Regions from separate parts of the Streptomyces sp. NPDC026575 genome, predicted to be linked through region 1. Evidence: riboswitches for the same ligand, from Rfam matches in the RefSeq annotation. Region 1 holds a riboswitch; each other region holds the start of a gene.
What was found. Region 1 has a riboswitch for cobalamin ahead of metE (5-methyltetrahydropteroyltriglutamate--homocysteine S-methyltransferase). Riboswitches for the same ligand answer to the same signal wherever they lie in the genome.

Region 2: it holds a riboswitch for cobalamin, as region 1 does, so the genes downstream of both, cobN (cobaltochelatase subunit CobN) here and metE (5-methyltetrahydropteroyltriglutamate--homocysteine S-methyltransferase) in region 1, are expected to answer to the same signal.
Region 3: it holds a riboswitch for cobalamin, as region 1 does, so the genes downstream of both, ACZ4NB_RS11820 (cobalamin biosynthesis protein) here and metE (5-methyltetrahydropteroyltriglutamate--homocysteine S-methyltransferase) in region 1, are expected to answer to the same signal.
Region 4: it holds a riboswitch for cobalamin, as region 1 does, so the genes downstream of both, nicT (Nickel transporter NicT) here and metE (5-methyltetrahydropteroyltriglutamate--homocysteine S-methyltransferase) in region 1, are expected to answer to the same signal.

What each region holds. Positions count from the first base shown of each region.
Region 1 is NZ_JBVHQM010000005.1:162,089-166,271, reverse strand. It holds gene metE (5-methyltetrahydropteroyltriglutamate--homocysteine S-methyltransferase) at 1-1,499, opposite strand, end outside; cobalamin riboswitch at 1,665-1,886, opposite strand; gene ACZ4NB_RS08705 (3-hydroxybutyryl-CoA dehydrogenase) at 2,081-2,950, opposite strand; gene aceB (malate synthase A) at 2,947-4,183, opposite strand, start outside.
Region 2 is NZ_JBVHQM010000002.1:31,644-35,826, forward strand. It holds gene cobN (cobaltochelatase subunit CobN) at 1-2,456, opposite strand, end outside; cobalamin riboswitch at 2,491-2,639, opposite strand; gene cobG (precorrin-3B synthase) at 2,808-4,163, shown strand; gene ACZ4NB_RS02500 (precorrin-8X methylmutase) at 4,160-4,183, shown strand, end outside.
Region 3 is NZ_JBVHQM010000007.1:68,830-73,012, forward strand. It holds gene ACZ4NB_RS11810 (caspase family protein) at 1-731, opposite strand, end outside; gene ACZ4NB_RS11815 (hypothetical protein) at 736-1,152, opposite strand; cobalamin riboswitch at 1,357-1,505, shown strand; gene ACZ4NB_RS11820 (cobalamin biosynthesis protein) at 1,626-2,609, shown strand; gene ACZ4NB_RS11825 (cobyric acid synthase) at 2,606-4,147, shown strand.
Region 4 is NZ_JBVHQM010000019.1:141,949-146,131, reverse strand. It holds gene ACZ4NB_RS25755 (nucleoside/nucleotide kinase family protein) at 1-216, shown strand, start outside; gene ACZ4NB_RS25750 (hypothetical protein) at 170-592, opposite strand; gene ACZ4NB_RS25745 (MarR family winged helix-turn-helix transcriptional regulator) at 708-1,298, shown strand; gene ACZ4NB_RS25740 (alpha/beta fold hydrolase) at 1,383-2,231, shown strand; cobalamin riboswitch at 2,395-2,610, shown strand; gene nicT (Nickel transporter NicT) at 2,642-3,793, shown strand; gene ACZ4NB_RS25730 (VOC family protein) at 3,824-4,183, opposite strand, start outside.

The DNA.
Region 1 (4,183 bases):
GCCTCGCCGTGGACGAGGACGTCCAGACCGGCCTTCTCCTGGAAGGAGAGCACCTCCTGGATCTCGGCCTTGATCCGCTCCTCGTACCCGGCCGTGTCGATCCGGCCCGCGCGCAGATCGGCCCGCGCGGTGCGCAGCTCACCGGTCTGCGGGAAGGAGCCGATGGTCGTGGTCGGCAGCAGCGGCAGGCGGAGGTGGGCGCGTTGGGCCGTGGTCCGTTCGGCGTAGGGCTGGGAGCGGCGGGCGTCGCTCTCGCCGATCGCGCCGGTACGGGCGCGGACGGCCGGGTCGTGGGTGATGGGGGAGTCGGCCCGGGAAGCCAGGGCGGCCCGGGTCGCGGCCAGTTGGGCGGTGATGGCGCCGGTGCCGTGGGTCAGGCCCTTGGCGAGGGTGACGATCTCGGCCGTCTTCTGCCGGGCGAAGGCCAGCCAGCGCAGGACCTGCGGGGCGATGTCCCGCTCGGCCGACGCGTCGAGCGGGACGTGCAGCAGGGAGCAGGAGGCCGACACATCGACCCGGTCGGCCAGGCCGAGGAGGGTGCCGAGCGTGGCGAGGGACTTCTCCAGGTCGTTGGCCCAGATGTTGCGGCCGTTGACGACGCCGGCGACCAGCCGTTTGCCCGGCAGTCCGCCGACGGCCGCGAGGGCCTCCAGGTTGCCGGCGGCGGCCTCGGTGAAGTCCAGCGCGAGTCCCTCGACCGGGGCCTTGGCCAGCACGGGCAGCGCGTCGCCCAGCCGGTCGAAGTAGGAGGCGACGAGCAGCTTGGGCCGGTCGGCCAGCGCGCCGAGCTCGCGGTAGGCGCGGGCGGCGGTGCTGAGGTCGGCCGGTGTGCGGTCCTGGACGAGAGCGGGTTCGTCCAGCTGCACCCATTCGGCGCCGGCCGCGCGCAGGTCGGCAAGGACCTCGGCGTACACGGGCAGCAGGCGGTCCAGGAGGGTCAGCGGGTCGAAGTCGGCGACCACGCCGGGCGCGGGCTTGGCCAGCAGCAGATAGGTGACGGGACCGACCAGCACGGGCCGGGCCGTCAGCCCCAGCGCCAGGGCCTCCTTCAGCTCGGTGACCTGCTTGGCGGAGTCGGCGGTGAACACCGTGTCGGGCCCCAACTCGGGCACCAGATAGTGGTAGTTGGTGTCGAACCACTTGGTCATCTCCAGCGGTGCGACATCCTGCGTGCCCCGCGCCATGGCGAAGTAGCCGTCGAGCGGATCGGCCGCGACGGCGTCCCGGTGGCGGTAGGGGATCGCCCCGACCATGACGGTGGTGTCCAGGACGTGGTCGTAGTACGAGAAGTCGCCGGTCGGGACCTCGTCGAGGCCCGCCCCGGCCAGCTGCTGCCAGGCGGTGCGGCGCAGTTCGGCGGCGGTGGCGCGGAGGGCGTCGGCGGTGACGCGGCCCTTCCAGTAGCCCTCGATCGACTTCTTCAGTTCCCGGTCCGGGCCCTGGCGCGGGTAGCCGTACACGGTGGCCCGCGCTGCCGCGGCTGCGGACTTGGTGTTCACGGAGATCTCCTTCGCGAGATGAATCCCTGAGATCCCGGCGACGGGACGAAGGCGCGAAGGGGTAGCGAACCGTGCGAGACGACCTCGCGCGGTAAGGCGCGGTCATCCGCCTGGTATGTACGCCGACCCGCCCACGAGGTCACCGGGATATCCGGGTGCGAGTCGTCCGCACCCGGGCAGATGGCAGGTCTTCGGACTCGCGGGCACGTCCTCGCGGGGGAGGACATCTAATGGCCGTCGCTTCCCAGGCCCTCTCGTCGGACCCAGTGCGTATGACGGCGGTCGTTCCCGCTCACCGCTGCGGGGCAGTCCCGGATTCCCACCGGGTTCCCTCTTGCGACGCATCCCGCCTGGCGGACGGGGCGAACCAGCTGCACGGGTCAGCCTAAGGGCCGTCGAGCGATGCGGTACGTCCAGGTCCACCATTCGGAAGGTGAGGTGAGCCACGCGAGCGACAGGTGTGAAGCGCGACGAGGGCGGGAAACGCCGCACATGCGTCTCCCGCCCTCCCTTGTGAGCAGCCGCCGGGTCCCTCGGCCGGCGGCGCGGTCCGGGCCCCTCAGCCCGGCCGGACCAGATCCTCAGCTCTGGTCGTACTGGTGGAACCCCCGGCCGGTCTTGCGGCCCAGCAGCTCCGCCTCGACCATCCGCTGGAGCAGCGGGGGCGGGGCGTAGAGGGGTTCCTTGAACTCGTCGTAGAGCGATTCGGCGATCGAGGCGACGGTGTCCAGCCCGATCAGGTCCGCGAGCCTGAGCGGCCCCATGGGGTGGGCGCAGCCCAGCTCCATGCCGGTGTCGATGTCCGCGGCGGTGGCGAAGCCCGACTCCGCCATGCGGATCGCCGCGAGCAGATAGGGGACGAGCAGGGCGTTGACGACGAAGCCGGCCCGGTCCTGGGAGCGCACGACCGTCTTGCCCAAGGTGCCGGTGGCGAAGTCCGCCACGACGGCGACCGTTTCCGGTGCCGTGTGCAGGGACGTGACGATCTCCACCAGCGGCAGCACCGGGACCGGGTTGAAGAAGTGCAGTCCCACGACCCGGTCTGCGCGGTTGGTGGCCATGCCCAGGCGCATGACGGGGAGGGAGGAGGTGTTGGTCGCCAGCACCGCCCCGGGATCCTCGACGATCTTGTCGAGTGCGGCGAACACCTCCGTCTTGGCCTCCGCGTTCTCCACGACGGCCTCGACGACGAGCTGCCGGTCCGCCAGGTCCTCCAGGCTGCCGGTGAAGAGCAGCCGGTCCAGGGCCTGCTGGGCGGCGACCGGCGCCAGCTTCCCCCGCCGCACGGCGCGGTCGAGCGAGGCGGCCACCCGCTCCCGCGCGGCACGGGCGGCCGTGGCGTCGGCCTCGCAGACCACGGTGTCGAGACCGGCCCGCGCGCACACCTCGGCGATGCCCGCGCCCATCTGACCGCCGCCGACCACCCCGACGCGCTGGATGCCCGCGCTCATGACCGCGGCTCCGCGTTCCGCACGAGGTGGCGGGCGTAGGCGTCCGGGGTGAAGAAGCTCGGCAACTCCCGTGCCAGCGCGGTCCGTTCGAAGAGCGCGCGCACCTCTTCGAGAGGCGCCCACGGGTACTCGGCACCGAGCGCGGCGAGTTCCTCGTCGAGCAGCCGCCGGACCGTCTCCCGGTCCACGACCCGGTGGCGCAGCCACTGCCAGATCTGCACACGGGCGATCTCGGCGGTGGCGGCGTCCTCCATCAGGCCGTACAGGGCGACCGCCCCCTGGCCGCTCAGCCAGGCGGCGAAGTAGCGCAGGGCCACCGCGACGTTGGCGCGCACCCCCTCCGCCGTGGGCGGGCCGCTGATCCGGCGCACCGAGAGCAGGTCCGAGGCGCTCACCGCCACATCGTCGCGGGAACGGTCGATCTGCTGCGGCCGCTCGCCGAGCACGTCGTCGAACACCTCGCGGCACAGTGGCACCAGCCCGGGATGGGCCACCCCGGAGCCGTCGAAGCCGTCCTCGGCCTCGCGCTCCTTGTCCAGCCGGACCTTGGCCAGCGCCGCCTCGTTGGCGGCCGGATCCCTGCTCGGCACCTGCGCGGCCATGCCTCCGATCGCATGGGCGCCCCGCCGGTGACAGGTGCGCACCAGCAGTTCGGTGTACGCCCGCATGAAGGGCGCGGTCATCGTCACCTTCGCCCGGTCCGGCAGCAGGAAGCCGGTGCGGTGTCCCAAGGTCTTGATCAGGCTGAACAGGTAGTCCCAGCGGCCGGCGTTGAGGCCGGAGCTGTGCTCGCGCAGCTCGTAGAGGATCTCCTCCATCTCGAAGGCGGCGGTGATCGTCTCGATGAGCACGGTGGCGCGGATCGTGCCGCGGGGTATGCCGAGCAGCTCCTGGGCCAGGACGAACACATCGTTCCACAGCCGGGCCTCGTAGCGGTTCTCCAGCTTCGGCAGGGAGAAGTACGGGCCGTGCCCGGCGTCGATCTGGCGCTGCGCGCAGTGGAAGAAGTACAGGCCGAAGTCGACGAGCGCGGCGGGCAGCGGTCCGCCGGCGAACTCCAGGTGCCCCTCGTCGAGGTGCCAGCCGCGCGGTCGGACGACGATGGTGGCGAGCCGGTCGCGGTCGGAGAGCCGGTACTCCTTGCCGTCGTCACTGGTGAAGTCGATGCGCCGGTCGATGGCGTCGCGCAGGTTCAGCTGCCCGCCGATGACGTTGTCCCAGGTGGGGGCGGTG
Region 2 (4,183 bases), on a different contig from region 1:
AAGTTGCGGCCCGTCGGCAGGACGTTGACCAGTCCGCGCAGCGGGGAGCCGGAGGGGCCGGCCGGGACGAAGCCGCCGTTGAGCGCGTGGACGGCGTGGTCGATCTCGTCGGTGGTGGCGGCGAGGCGCGGCACGACCTGGCGGGCGGCGAAGTCGAGGATGTCGGCGACCGCGTCCGGGTGGCCGTCGGCGATGCGGGCCACCGCGGCCGGGTCCCAGTCCGCGTCCTCCATCGCCTGGACCAGGGCGCGGGCCGTCTCCTCGGCCTCGTCGGCGGTCGTGCGGGTCGCGGCGGACTCGTCGAGGCCGAGCGCCTCGCGCAGACCGGGCAGGGCCTGTGTGCCGCCCCAGATCTGCCGGGCCCGCAGGATGGCGAGCACGAGGTTGACGCGGGCCTCGCCGGTGGGGGCGCCGCCCAGGACGTGCAGACCGTCGCGGATCTGGGCGTCCTTGACCTCGCACAGCCAGCCGTCGACATGCAGCAGGAAGTCGTCGAAGCCCTCGTCGTCGGGGCGTTCGTCCATCCCCAGGTCGTGGTCGAGCTTGGCGGCCTGGATCAGCGTCCAGATCTGGGAGCGGATCGCGGGCAGCTTGGCCGGGTCCATGGAGGAGATCGCCGCGTACTCGTCGAGGAGCTGCTCCAGGCGCGCGATGTCGCCGTAGGACTCGGCGCGGGCCATCGGCGGGACGAGGTGGTCGACGAGGGTGGCGTGGACCCGGCGCTTGGCCTGGGTGCCCTCGCCCGGGTCGTTGACCAGGAAGGGGTAGACGAGCGGGAGGTCGCCGAGCGCGGCGTCCGGGCCGCAGGCGGCGGACAGGCCCGCGTTCTTGCCGGGCAGCCACTCCAGGTTGCCGTGCTTGCCCAGGTGGACCATGGCGTCGGCGCCGAAGCCGCCGTCCTCCTGGGAGGCCGCGATCCAGCGGTAGGCCGCCAAGTAGTGGTGCGAGGGGGGCAGATCGGGGTCGTGGTAGATCGCGATCGGGTTCTCGCCGAAGCCGCGCGGCGGCTGGATGATGATCAGGAGGTTGCCGCGGCGCAGCGCGGCCAGGACGATGTCGCCGTCGGGGTCGCGGCCCGGTTCGCCCGCGTGGCTGCGGTCGAGGAACATCTCGCCCGGCGCCGGGCCCCAGTGCTCCTCGACGGCGTCGCGCAGCTCCTGCGGCAGCGTGGCGTACCAGCGCCGGTAGTCCGCGGCCGGGATGCGGACCGGGTTGCGGGACAACTGCTCCTCGGTGAGCCACTCCTGGTCGTGGCCGCCGGCCTCGATGAGGGCGTAGATCAGCTCGTCGCCGTCGCCGGACTCCAGACCGGGGACGGGCTCGGCGGTCTCGTCGCCGAAGTCGTAGCCCTCCGCCCGCAGGCGGCGCAGCAGGGCGACCGCGCTGGCCGGGGTGTCCAGGCCGACGGCGTTGCCGATGCGGGAGTGCTTGGTCGGGTAGGCGGAGAGCACCAGCGCCAGGCGCTTGTCGCCGGCCGGGATGTGGCGCAGCCGGGCGTGGCGCACGGCGATACCGGCGACGCGGGCGGCGCGCTCGGGGTCGGCGACGTACACCGGCAGGCCGTCCTCGTCGACCTCCTTGAAGGAGAACGGAACGGTGATCAGGCGCCCGTCGAACTCGGGGACGGCGATCTGGCTGGCGGCGTCCAGCGGGGACAGCCCCTCGTCGTTCTCCTCCCAGGCGCTGCGCGATCCGGTCAGGCACAGGGCCTGGAGGATCGGCACGTCGAGCGCGGCGAGCGCCCCCGCGTCCCAGGACTCGTCGTCGCCGCCGGCGGATGCCTCGGCGGGCTTGGTGCCGCCGGCGGCCAGGACGGTGGTGACGATCGCGTCGGCCGGGCGGAGGGCGTCGATCAGCTCCGGCTCGGGCGCGCGCAGCGAGGCGACGAAGAGCGGGCGGGCGCGGCCGCCGGCCGCCTCGATCTGCTCGCACAGGGTCCGCACGAAGGCGGTGTTGCCGCTCATGTGGTGGGCGCGGTAGTAGAGCACGGCGACCAGCGGGCCGCTGTCGTTGCGGCTCTCCCGGTCGAGGGGGCCCCAGGTGGGCGCGGGCGCCGGCGGCTCGAAGCCGTGGCCGGTCAGCAGGACGGTGTCGGAGAGGAAGCGGGCGAGCTGGTCGAGGTTGGCGGGGCCGCCGTGCGCGAGGTAGGCGTGCGCCTCGGCCGCGATGCCGACGGGGACCGTGGACTGCTCCATGAGCTGGGCGTCGGGGGCCTGTTCACCGGTGAGCACGACGACCGGCCGGTGCTGGTCCTCGGCGAGCAGCAGGTCCAGGCCCTCCTGCCAGGCGCGGATGCCGCCGAGGAGGCGTACGACGACGAGGTCGGTGCCCTCCAGCAGCGCGGGCAGCTCGGCCACGTCGAGGCGGGCGGGGTTGGCGAGGCGGTACGGCACCGGGCCCGTGGCCGCGCGGGCGCTGAGCAGGTCGGTGTCGGAGGTCGACAGCAGCAGAATCATGCGAGCGCAGGCCTTCCTCGGGGTGTCCGCGCCCCGGGTGGTCGTATGGACGGCGGGAGTTCCTGGCTCACCCGGCGCTGGCCGGGTTCACAGTGGCGGGACCGCGCCGGATTCTCACCGGGCTTCCTCCCTTGGGCGCCGTCGCTGGCGTCCGGTGGGCCAGCCGACCCACCGACCTGCATAGTAAGGGCTGCGGACGGCCGAGGTAAGCGGGCCCGGGGGCCGGCCGCCGGGGACCGCCGTGCTCCGCCCCGGCCGGGGCCGCGGCCGCGTGGGTGGCCGGTCCGCGCCTGGTCCGTGGCCGGATCCGCCCCGGATCGGCCGCCCGGCGTCGTGGGTATGCTCGCCGCCATGCCGCCCTCCCCCTCGATCCGGCCCCTGGGGTCCGAACCGCCCCTGCGGGACCGCGGTGACGCCTGCCCGGGGGCGCTGCGACTGCACCCGGCGGCCGACGGCGGGCTGGCCCGAGTGCGGGTGCCCGCAGGCGACTTGACGGTGCGTCAGGCCGAAGCGCTGGCCGACGCCGCGGACGCTCTCGGGGACGGCCGGCTCTCCCTGACGTCCCGGGGGAACGTGGAACTGCGCGGCCTCGCCGAGGGCTGCGGCGGCCGGCTCGCCGCGCTGCTGCGCGACGCCGGTCTGCTCCCCTCCGAGCACCACGAACGCCTCCGCAACATCCTCGCCTCCCCGCTGGCCGGGCTGGACCGGCACACCCCTGCTGACGTGCGGTTGTGGGCCCGTGACCTGGACTCTTCGCTCTGCGCGAGCCGGTCGGCGACCGCGCTGTCCGGCCGTTTCCTCTTCGTCCTGGACGACGGGCGGGGCGATGTGGCGGCGCTGGGCGGGGATGTGAGCTTGGTCGCAGAACCCTCCGTGGCGGCCGACCGGACCGGCGCCGGTGGCACGGCGCTGCTGCGGGTCGGTGACGATCCGGCGGCGCTGCGGATCGCCGGCCCGGACGCACCGCGCGCCGCGCTCACCGCCGCCCTGACGTTCCTGGACGCCGCCGCGGCGAGCGGCAGCGGCGCCTGGCGGATCCGCGAACTGCCCGAAGGGCACACGCTGACGACCCGGCACGTCGCCGAGCGGCTCCAGGCGGCGGGCATCACGGCGGAGCGGGTGACGGACGGGGCAGCGGCTCTGCGCTCGGCGACCGCGCGCGCCGAGGAGTTCCCCGACTCCTCCGCTCCAGGTGTGGTCGAGGGCGCCGACGGCCGCCGCGCCCTGTGCGTGCTGGCCCCGCTGGGCCGGCTGAGCACCGCCCAGTGGCGCCTGCTCACCGCCGTCGCCGCCCAGGACGGCTCCGGCGCACTGCGCCTGACGCCCTGGCGCGGAATCGTCCTGCCCGGTCTGGCGCCCGCCGCGGCCGCCGCCCGGTCGGCCGAGCTGTCCGCCGCCGGCCTGGTCACCGACCCGTCCTCCCCCTGGCACCGCCTCGGCGCGTGCACCGGCCGCCCCGGCTGCGCCAAGTCCCTTACGGACGTCCGCGCGGACGCCGCGGACGCGGTCGCCGCGGGCGCGCGGACGCCGGACGGCGGCCCGGCCGTCCCCGCGGGCGGCACGCCCGTCCACTGGTCCGGCTGCGAGCGCCGCTGCGGCCACCCTCACGGCACCTGGGTCGACGTCCTGGCAACGGCGGACGGCTACCAGATATCGGTCGTACGGCCGGATGCACCACCAGCAACGCAAGAAACGAGGCCACAGTGACCGCCTTCGACTACGAGAAG
Region 3 (4,183 bases), on a different contig from region 1:
GTGGGCAGCGGGGCCTCGGGGGTGGCGAAGGACAGGATGACGTCGTCGAGGGTGTTCTGCTTCGCGGAGCGCGGCTCCCAGACGTCCCCCATCGGGGTCCGCTCGTCGGCGAGCCGGGTGCGCAGCTGGCGTACGAGGTCCTCGAAGGCGACGAAGCGCCGGCCGGGGATACCGCGTTCGAGGACCTCCACCATGGCGCGGGTGAAGAGGCTGCCGCCGGCCGGCTCCTCGCCGCTGAAGATCCGGCGGTTGGGCTGGGCGGCCATCAGCAGCGACATGGGTTTGCGCAGGGAGTGGAAGGCGCCGTCGGCGTTGCCGGCGTAGCAGCACTCCAGGACGATCACGATGCGCTCGGCCCGCGCGTTGTCGAGGCAGGAGAGCACCATGTCCTGCCAGGAGACGGTGGTGTGGCTCTGCCGGGGCACCGAGGAGCCGACCATCAGCTGGAGATCGCCGCCGTCGCTGCGGACCCGGCCGTGGCCGGAGAAGTGCACCAGCAGCAGACCGCGGGCCTCGTCGGCGGCGGCCTTGAGGGCCTGCCCCAGCTCCCAGGGCTCCGTGGGGCGGCAGAGCGTGACCTCGTCGGCGGTGAACAGGTCGGTGGCGGTCAGCGCCCGCCGCAGCTCGGGGGCGTTGTCCTCCACCGCCGGCAGGCCGGTCAGCGTGGTGTAGTCGTGGACACAGACCAGCAGCGCCCGGTTGATCTTGCCCCGCGCGTCGTATTCGGACATCCGGTCAGCCCTCGCCGGTGCTGCCGCCCTCGCGTGCCGGTCCGCCCGGATCGGGGCGGTCGGTGTCGCCGATCGCCTGCAGCTCACCGCCCGTGCCGGCGTCGACGGCGGGCGCCTCGCCCTCGGCCCGCTCCTCCCCGCGGCGCCGCAGCCACTCCCGCAGGGCTATGCCCAGCCCCTTGGTGACCTCGGCGGCGACCGCGCCGACGATCACCAGGATCAGGTCGTCCACGCCCACGGCCATGTCGCCGGGGCCGGCCGCCTCCTGGGCGGGGCGCGGCCGCTGCTCCCAGCTGTGGTCCCGGCGGCTCAGCCAGGGTTCGCGCTCCAGCCACACCTGGAGGTCGTCGATGTCCTGCTGCGGATTGTTCGTCCCCGTGATCCTGATGCGGATCTCGTGATGACCGGCGCTCTCCGGCATCCCCCAGCCCCCTTCCGGCGGCCCCTTCGCCCCCGTGCCACAGATAGTGACGTGGGATCAGGGGCGCAGGCAACCGTCTGTGACGCGGCCGCCACCCTGTGGCGTGTGCCACAGCGCCGTCCACGGGGCAGCGTCGCAGGTCAAGGGTGAGTTGACGGGCGTTCGCGGGGCGTGGTGGACTGCCGGAGCCAATCGGCGACAGATGAGGAAGTCCGGTGAGAATCCGGCGCGGTCCCGCCACTGTCACCGGGGAGCGTTCCTCCAGCGAAGGCCACGGTCCGCCTCGCGTACGTCTGACGGCGTACCAGGACTGGAAGGCCGGGGGCCACGCCGATCCGGGAGCCAGGAGACTCTTGTCGCCGTCACGTCGAGCCAGGGCGCGGACCCTGAGTGAGGACATACCGCCATGCCCGGCCGCCCTTCGAAAGCCCCACTGCACGCCCCCGCAGGGCCCCTTCCGGCGGTCTGACCCGATGCGCGGCGAACACGCGGGATACGCGTGCGGCGCGGCCCTGGGCTTTCTCGCCGACCTGATCGCGGCGGATCCGCGGCGCGGCCATCCGGTGGCCGCGTTCGGCCGGGCCGCGGGCGCCGTGGAGCGCCGGCTGTGGCGCGACCACCGCGGGTACGGCACGGCGCATGCCGTGCTGTGCGCGGGCGGTGCGGCCGCCGGGGCCGCCCTGCTCCAGCGCGCCGCGGGACCCTCGCGCGCCGCCCGGGTCGCGCTGACCGCGGCGACGGTCTGGGCCGTGCTGGGCGGCACCTCGCTGGGCCGGGAGGCACGCGCCATAGGCGGGGCGCTCGCGGTGGGCGATCTGGACGTGGCGCGGGAGCGGTTGCCGCATCTGTGCGGGCGCGATCCGCAGGCGCTGGACGGGCCGCAGCTGGCCCGCGCGGTGGTGGAGTCGGTCGCCGAGAACACCTCGGACGCGGTGGTGGGCGCCCTGGTGTGGGGTGCGCTCGGCGGGGTGCCCGGTCTGGTGGCGTTCCGGGCCGTGAACACCCTGGACGCGATGGTGGGTCACAAGTCGCCGCGCCACCGCCGCTTCGGCTGGGCCTCGGCCCGGCTCGACGACCTCGCCGGCTGGCCCGGCTCCCGGCTGACCGCCACCCTGGCCGTGCTCGCCGGCCCCGACCGGCGCGGCGCGCTGCGGGCCTGGCGGGCGGACGGCGGCGCGCACCCGAGCCCCAACGCGGGCCCGGTGGAGGCGTCGTTCGCGGGTGCGCTGGGCGTCCGGCTGGGCGGCACGCTGGCGTACGGCGGGCGGGTCGAGCACCGCCCGGTCCTCAACGGCGGGGCGCGGCCGGTCGCGGCGGGCGACATCGAGCGGGCGGTACGGCTGTCGCGGAAGGTGAGCGCGCTGGCGCTGGCGGCGACGGTGGCGGGACGGCTGGTAGCGGGCGCGGTGTCCCACGGGGGCGCGGCGCGCCGCGGGAGCGGGAGGAAGAGCCGGTGAACGGGCGGAGCAAGGCGTCCGGCGGGACCGTCGGCGGGGGCCTGTTGGTGGCCGGTACGACGTCGGACGCCGGCAAGAGCGTGGTGACGGCGGGGATCTGCCGCTGGCTGGTGCGCAAGGGCGTGCGGGTGGCGCCCTTCAAGGCGCAGAACATGTCGCTGAACTCGTTCGTCACGCGCGAGGGCGCGGAGATCGGCCGGGCCCAGGCGATGCAGGCCGCCGCGGCGCGGGTGGAGCCGACCGCGCTGATGAACCCCGTGCTGCTCAAGCCGGGCGGCGACCGCAGCAGCCAGGTGGTGCTGCTGGGCAGGCCGGTCGGTGAGCTCAGTGCCCGCGGCTACCACGCGGGCCGGCAGGAGCAGTTGCTGGGCACGGTGACCGACTGCCTGGCGGAGCTGCGGCGTACCCATGACGCGGTGATCTGCGAGGGCGCCGGCAGCCCCGCGGAGATCAATCTGCGGCGCACCGACATCGTCAACATGGGCATCGCCCGAGCCGCCCGGATACCGGTCGTCGTGGTCGGCGACATCGACCGCGGCGGGGTGTTCGCGTCCTTCTTCGGCACCACCGCGCTGCTGTCGAAGGAGGACCAGGCGCTGGTGGCGGGGTACCTCGTCAACAAGTTCCGGGGCGATGTGACGCTGTTGGAGCCCGGCCTGGAGATGATGCGGCGCCTGAGCGGGCGGCCGACGCTGGGCGTGCTGCCGTTCGCGCACGGGCTGGGCATCGACGAGGAGGACGGCCTGCGGGTCTCGCTGCGCGGTGCGGTGCGCGAGAGCACGGTGGCGCCGCCGCACGGCGCCGACGTGCTGCGGGTCGCGGTCGCCGCCGTACCGCTGATGTCGAACTTCACGGACGTGGACGCGCTGGCCGCCGAACCGGGCGTGGTGGTGCGGTTCGTGGACCGGGCCGAGGAGCTGGCCGACGCGGACCTGGTGGTGCTGCCGGGGACCCGGGGCACCGTCCGGGCGCTCGCGTGGCTGCGCGAGCGCGGTCTCGCGGACGCGATCGCCCGGCGGGCCGCCGAGGGCCGCCCGGTGCTGGGCATCTGCGGCGGCTTCCAGATGCTGGGCGAGCGCATCGAGGACGAGGTCGAGTCGAAGGCGGGCACGGTCGAGGGGCTGGGGCTGCTGCCCGTACGGGTGCGGTTCGCGGCGGAGAAGACCCTCGCGCGGCCGGCCGGGGCGGCGCTGGGCGAGCCGGTGGAGGGGTACGAGATCCACCACGGCGTCGCCGAAGTGACCGGCGGCGACGAGGCGTTCCTGGACGGCTGCCGGGTCGGCTCCGTATGGGGCACGCACTGGCACGGCTCCCTGGAGAGCGACGGCTTCCGCCGGGCGTTCCTGCGGCGGGTGGCGGCGGACGCGGGGCGGGCCTTCGTCCCGGCCCCCGACACCAGCTTCGCCGCGCTGCGCGAGGAGCAGCTGGACCGGCTGGGCGATCTGATCGAGGAGCACGCGGACACCGACGCGCTGCTGCGGCTGATCGAGGAAGGGGTGCCGGAGGGGCTGCCGTTCGTGCCTCCGGGGGCGCCATGAGGGGTACGCATGGGACGGATCGGGCCGGCGACGTGG
Region 4 (4,183 bases), on a different contig from region 1:
CTCGACGAGGTCTGGTACGTGGAGTTGGACGCCCCGGAGCGGATCCGCCGGCTGATCGACCGCCACGAGCGCTTCGGACGCGCACACGCCGATGCCGAACGGTTCGTGCACTCCTCGGACGAGACCAACGCCCGGGTCGTGGCGGCCACTCGCGACCGCGCCGACCTCGTCATCTCCTTCGCCCCCGAAGAGGCCCCGCTCCCGTCCGGCGACTGACCCCCTGCCGCCGCCCGCCGGCCAGCAGCCCGACCACCGACAGCGCACCCCACCCCACGGACACCGCGGCCGCCTTCACCCTCCGATCCCGGCCCGGCAGCGTCGCACCGACCAGGACGGCGTCCCCGAGATCGGCCGCGATCCTTATATACGCGGCGGTGCGCAGCGCCGGGCCCTCGGGCGCCAGCGCGAGCGAGAGCCCGCTCGCCACCTCCCGCCAGGCAAGTGGCCGCAGCGAGATCCGGGTGGCCCGCTCGATCCTCCCCTCACCGTCGACCAGCCCCGAAGGCCGCGCCAGCAGATCGGGCACCGCCGTCACCGCCACCCCGTACACCGCCGTGGCCACCCCGACCGCACGCAACAGACCGACCTTCATCCGCCCTCCCGCTCTCCCTCGCCGACGCCTTCCGCCAGCACCTGCCTGCCTCGCATCAACTCCTTTCCGCATCAAGCCCCTTCCCAAACGACATCATCGATGTCATCATGACATCATGAGTGTCAATGAGGGGGGTGCCGCAGAGCATGACACCGGCGAAAACGGCGCCGGAGCGCACAGTTCCGCCGCGCAGGACACCGACAGGGAGGGCACAGAGGGGCTCACGCCCGCCGAAGACCTGCTGTACGGCGTCATCAGACGCCTGTGGCCGCTGCACCGGACGGTGGTCCGCGCGGTCGAGCGTGAGCTGACGGGTACGGGCATGACCGCCGGCGAACATGCACTACTGGACGCCCTGCACAGCGAAGGCCCCAGGACCGTGCCGCAGTTGGCCCGCTCGATGGGGCTCGACAGACAGCCGGTGCAGCGCTGGGTGAACCACGCCGCGGAGCTGGGCCTGGTCGTGACGGCACCCAACCCCGCACACCGCCGCTCCTCCCTGATCGAGCTCACCACCGAGGGCGCGGCGGCGATACGCGGAATCCAGGAGTTCGAGGCGACGGAGCTGCGGCGCCGACTGGCCGACCTGCCCGCCGAGGACGTCCGCACGACCCTGCATGTACTCGACCGACTCGGCGAGGAATTCCGGCACCTGGCGAACGGCTCACACGTTCCACCGGAGAATGCCGACATCAACGACAAGTAATGATGACGGCGACACCAGATCCATAAGCAACAATCACGCCAGTACCACCACCCACCACACAAACGCCAAAGGACGGTCCGGAGCATGACCCGAGCGATCACCGACTGGTCCGAGGTCGACAACGGCCTCGTGCCGGTCGACGACGGCGAGCTGTTCTACGAGACGGCCGGGTCGGGCCCCGCGGTGGTACTGCTGCACGGCGGCATGCTCGACCAGCACATGTGGGACGAACAGTTCACCTGGCTGGTGAACTCCGGCCTCCGCGCGATCCGCTACGACTTCCGCGGCCACGGCCTGTCCTCCACGGTGGAGGGGGACTACGCCAACCACGACGACCTGTGCACCCTCCTGGACGCTCTCGACGCCCCGAGCGCCGTCCTCGTCGGTCTCTCACACGGTGCGCGGGTCGCCCTCGACACCGCGATAGCCCACCCGGCCCGGGTGACGGCCCTCGCGCTCGCCTCCCCCGGTATCAGCGGCCGCCCCTTCACCGACCCCTTCGTCCTGGCGCACATCAAGGAGCAGGTGGCGGCCATCGGCGCTCCGGACGGCGCGGAGCGCTATGTCGAGCACTTCCTGCGGATGTGGGTGGACGGTCCGCATCGCGAACCATCCGCCGTGCACCCGGGGTTCCGTGAGCGGATGCGCGCCTCCGCCGAGGCCAATGTGGAGGTGCATGCCGACGGGCTGGGCGCCGGGATGCCCCTTGAGGTCGGGGCCGCGGACCGTCTGAGCGAGGTCCGGGTGCCGACGGTGGTGCTCGACGGCGACCTCGACAGTACGGACATCTCCGCCAACGCCCATGCCATAGCGCTGACCGTCCCCGGCGCCCGAAGAGTCCGCATACCGGGCGCGGCCCATATGGTCAATCTGGAGAACACCGCGCTCTTCGACCGCGAACTGCACGCCTTCCTCTCGTCCTTGGACTACTGATCACCCTCGGACCACCCCGTGATGCCCCGGCACCCGGCACCCTGGCACACCAGCCCCACCGCGCACCGCGCACCGCGCGCCGGAACTGCGGCTCTCCCGGCGGCCATCGACCGTGAGAGCGCCGCGGCCGCCGGTCCGCACCCCCGCCCGTCCTCCTCGGCAGATAGAGTGATCGAGCCGTGGTGTTCGGGAAGACCGGTGCCGGACCTTGTGGTCCCAGGCCGGAGCGGCCCTCGCCACTGTGATCGGGGAGTTTCCAGCCCTTTCCGTAGGCGCACGGCGCGCCTACGGCGCCACTGACCGCAGCCCGCGGCCGGGAAGGCGGGGACGGACGCGTGCACCCGTAAGCCAGGAGACCGGCCACGGCATCTCACGAACTGATCCACGAGGTGCTGGAGCGTGACCGCCGGATGGCCCTGTCCACCGATACCCCGAACACCCCTGCCCCCGCCGCGTTCCGCTGGCGTCGGCAGGACACCGTCCGCACCGCCGGCCTGATGGCCGTCATAGCCGGTCTGCACATCGTCGCCTTCGGTGTGCTCTTCCTGCTCGTCGTCCCGCACCACTACGCCGTCGGAAGCCAGGTCTTCGGCGCCGGACTCGGCATCACCGCATACACCCTCGGTATGCGGCACGCCTTCGACGCCGACCACATCGCCGCGATCGACAACACCACCCGCAAGCTGATGGCCGACGGCAAGCGGCCGGTCTCGGTGGGCTTCTGGTTCGCGCTCGGCCACTCCAGCGTGGTGGTCGCGATGGCGGCTCTCGTGGCCGGCGGCGCCCAGCTCGCCGGCACCCTGCTCAACGACGAATCCCGTACCCACCAGGTCCTCGGCACCATCGGCACCACGGTCTCGGGGACGTTCCTCTACCTCATCGCCGCCCTCAACCTCATCGCGCTGGCCGGGATCTGGCGGGTCTTCCGCGGTATGCGCGACGGCCGTTACGACGAGGCCGAGTTGGAGCAGCGCCTGGATTCGCGCGGCTTCATGAACCGCCTCCTGGGGCGCTTCACGCGCTCGATCTCCCGCCCCGGCCAGATGTTCCCGCTCGGCTTCCTCTTCGGGCTCGGCTTCGACACCGCGACCGAGGTGACCCTGATGGTGATGGCGGGCAGCGGCGCCGCGGCCGGCCTGCCGTGGTACGCGGTCCTGTGCCTGCCGCTGCTGTTCGCCGCCGGGATGAGCCTGTTCGACACCCTCGACGGCACGTTCATGAACTTCGCCTACCAGTGGGCGTTCTCCAACCCGGTGCGCAAGGTCTACTACAACCTCACCATCACCGGTCTGTCGATCGCCGTCGCCTTCTTCATCGGCACGATCGAGCTGGTGACCGTGCTGCACGACAAACTCGCCCTCAACGACCCGCTGACCGGCTGGATCTCCACCCTCGACCTCGACAACGTCGGCTTCATCATCGTCGGACTGTTCGTCGTGGTGTGGGCCGCGGCGCTGGCGTACTGGCGACTGAGCGGTGTGGAGAAGCGCTGGGCGCAGCGAGCGGAGGAGGCAGACCGGGCGAAGGCGACAGAGCGGACGGCACCGGCGTCGAGCTCCTGAGGCACGGCGCGCGGGCCGCGCCTCCTCACCTCAGGTGGCCGAACCGGCGGCGGCGCCCGTCACCAGATCCGGCCCCCAGCGCTTCATTGCGACCGCAAGATCCAGCGGTCGCAGCCGGTCCGCCTCCTCCGGCCCCGGCCAGTCCTCCCGCGGAACCCGCCACATCACCTCGAACTCGTTGCCGTCCGGGTCCTTGGCGTACAGGGACTTGGAGACGAGGTGGTCGGTGGCGCCGACCAGCGCACCGCGCTCACCGAGCCGCGCCTTCGCCGCGGCCAGTTCACCGAGCGTGCCGACCTCCCAGGCCAGGTGGTACAGCCCGACCCGCCCGGCCTCCGGCCCCGGCGCGTCCGTCCCCACCGCGAACAGCCCCAGATCGTGATCGTTGAG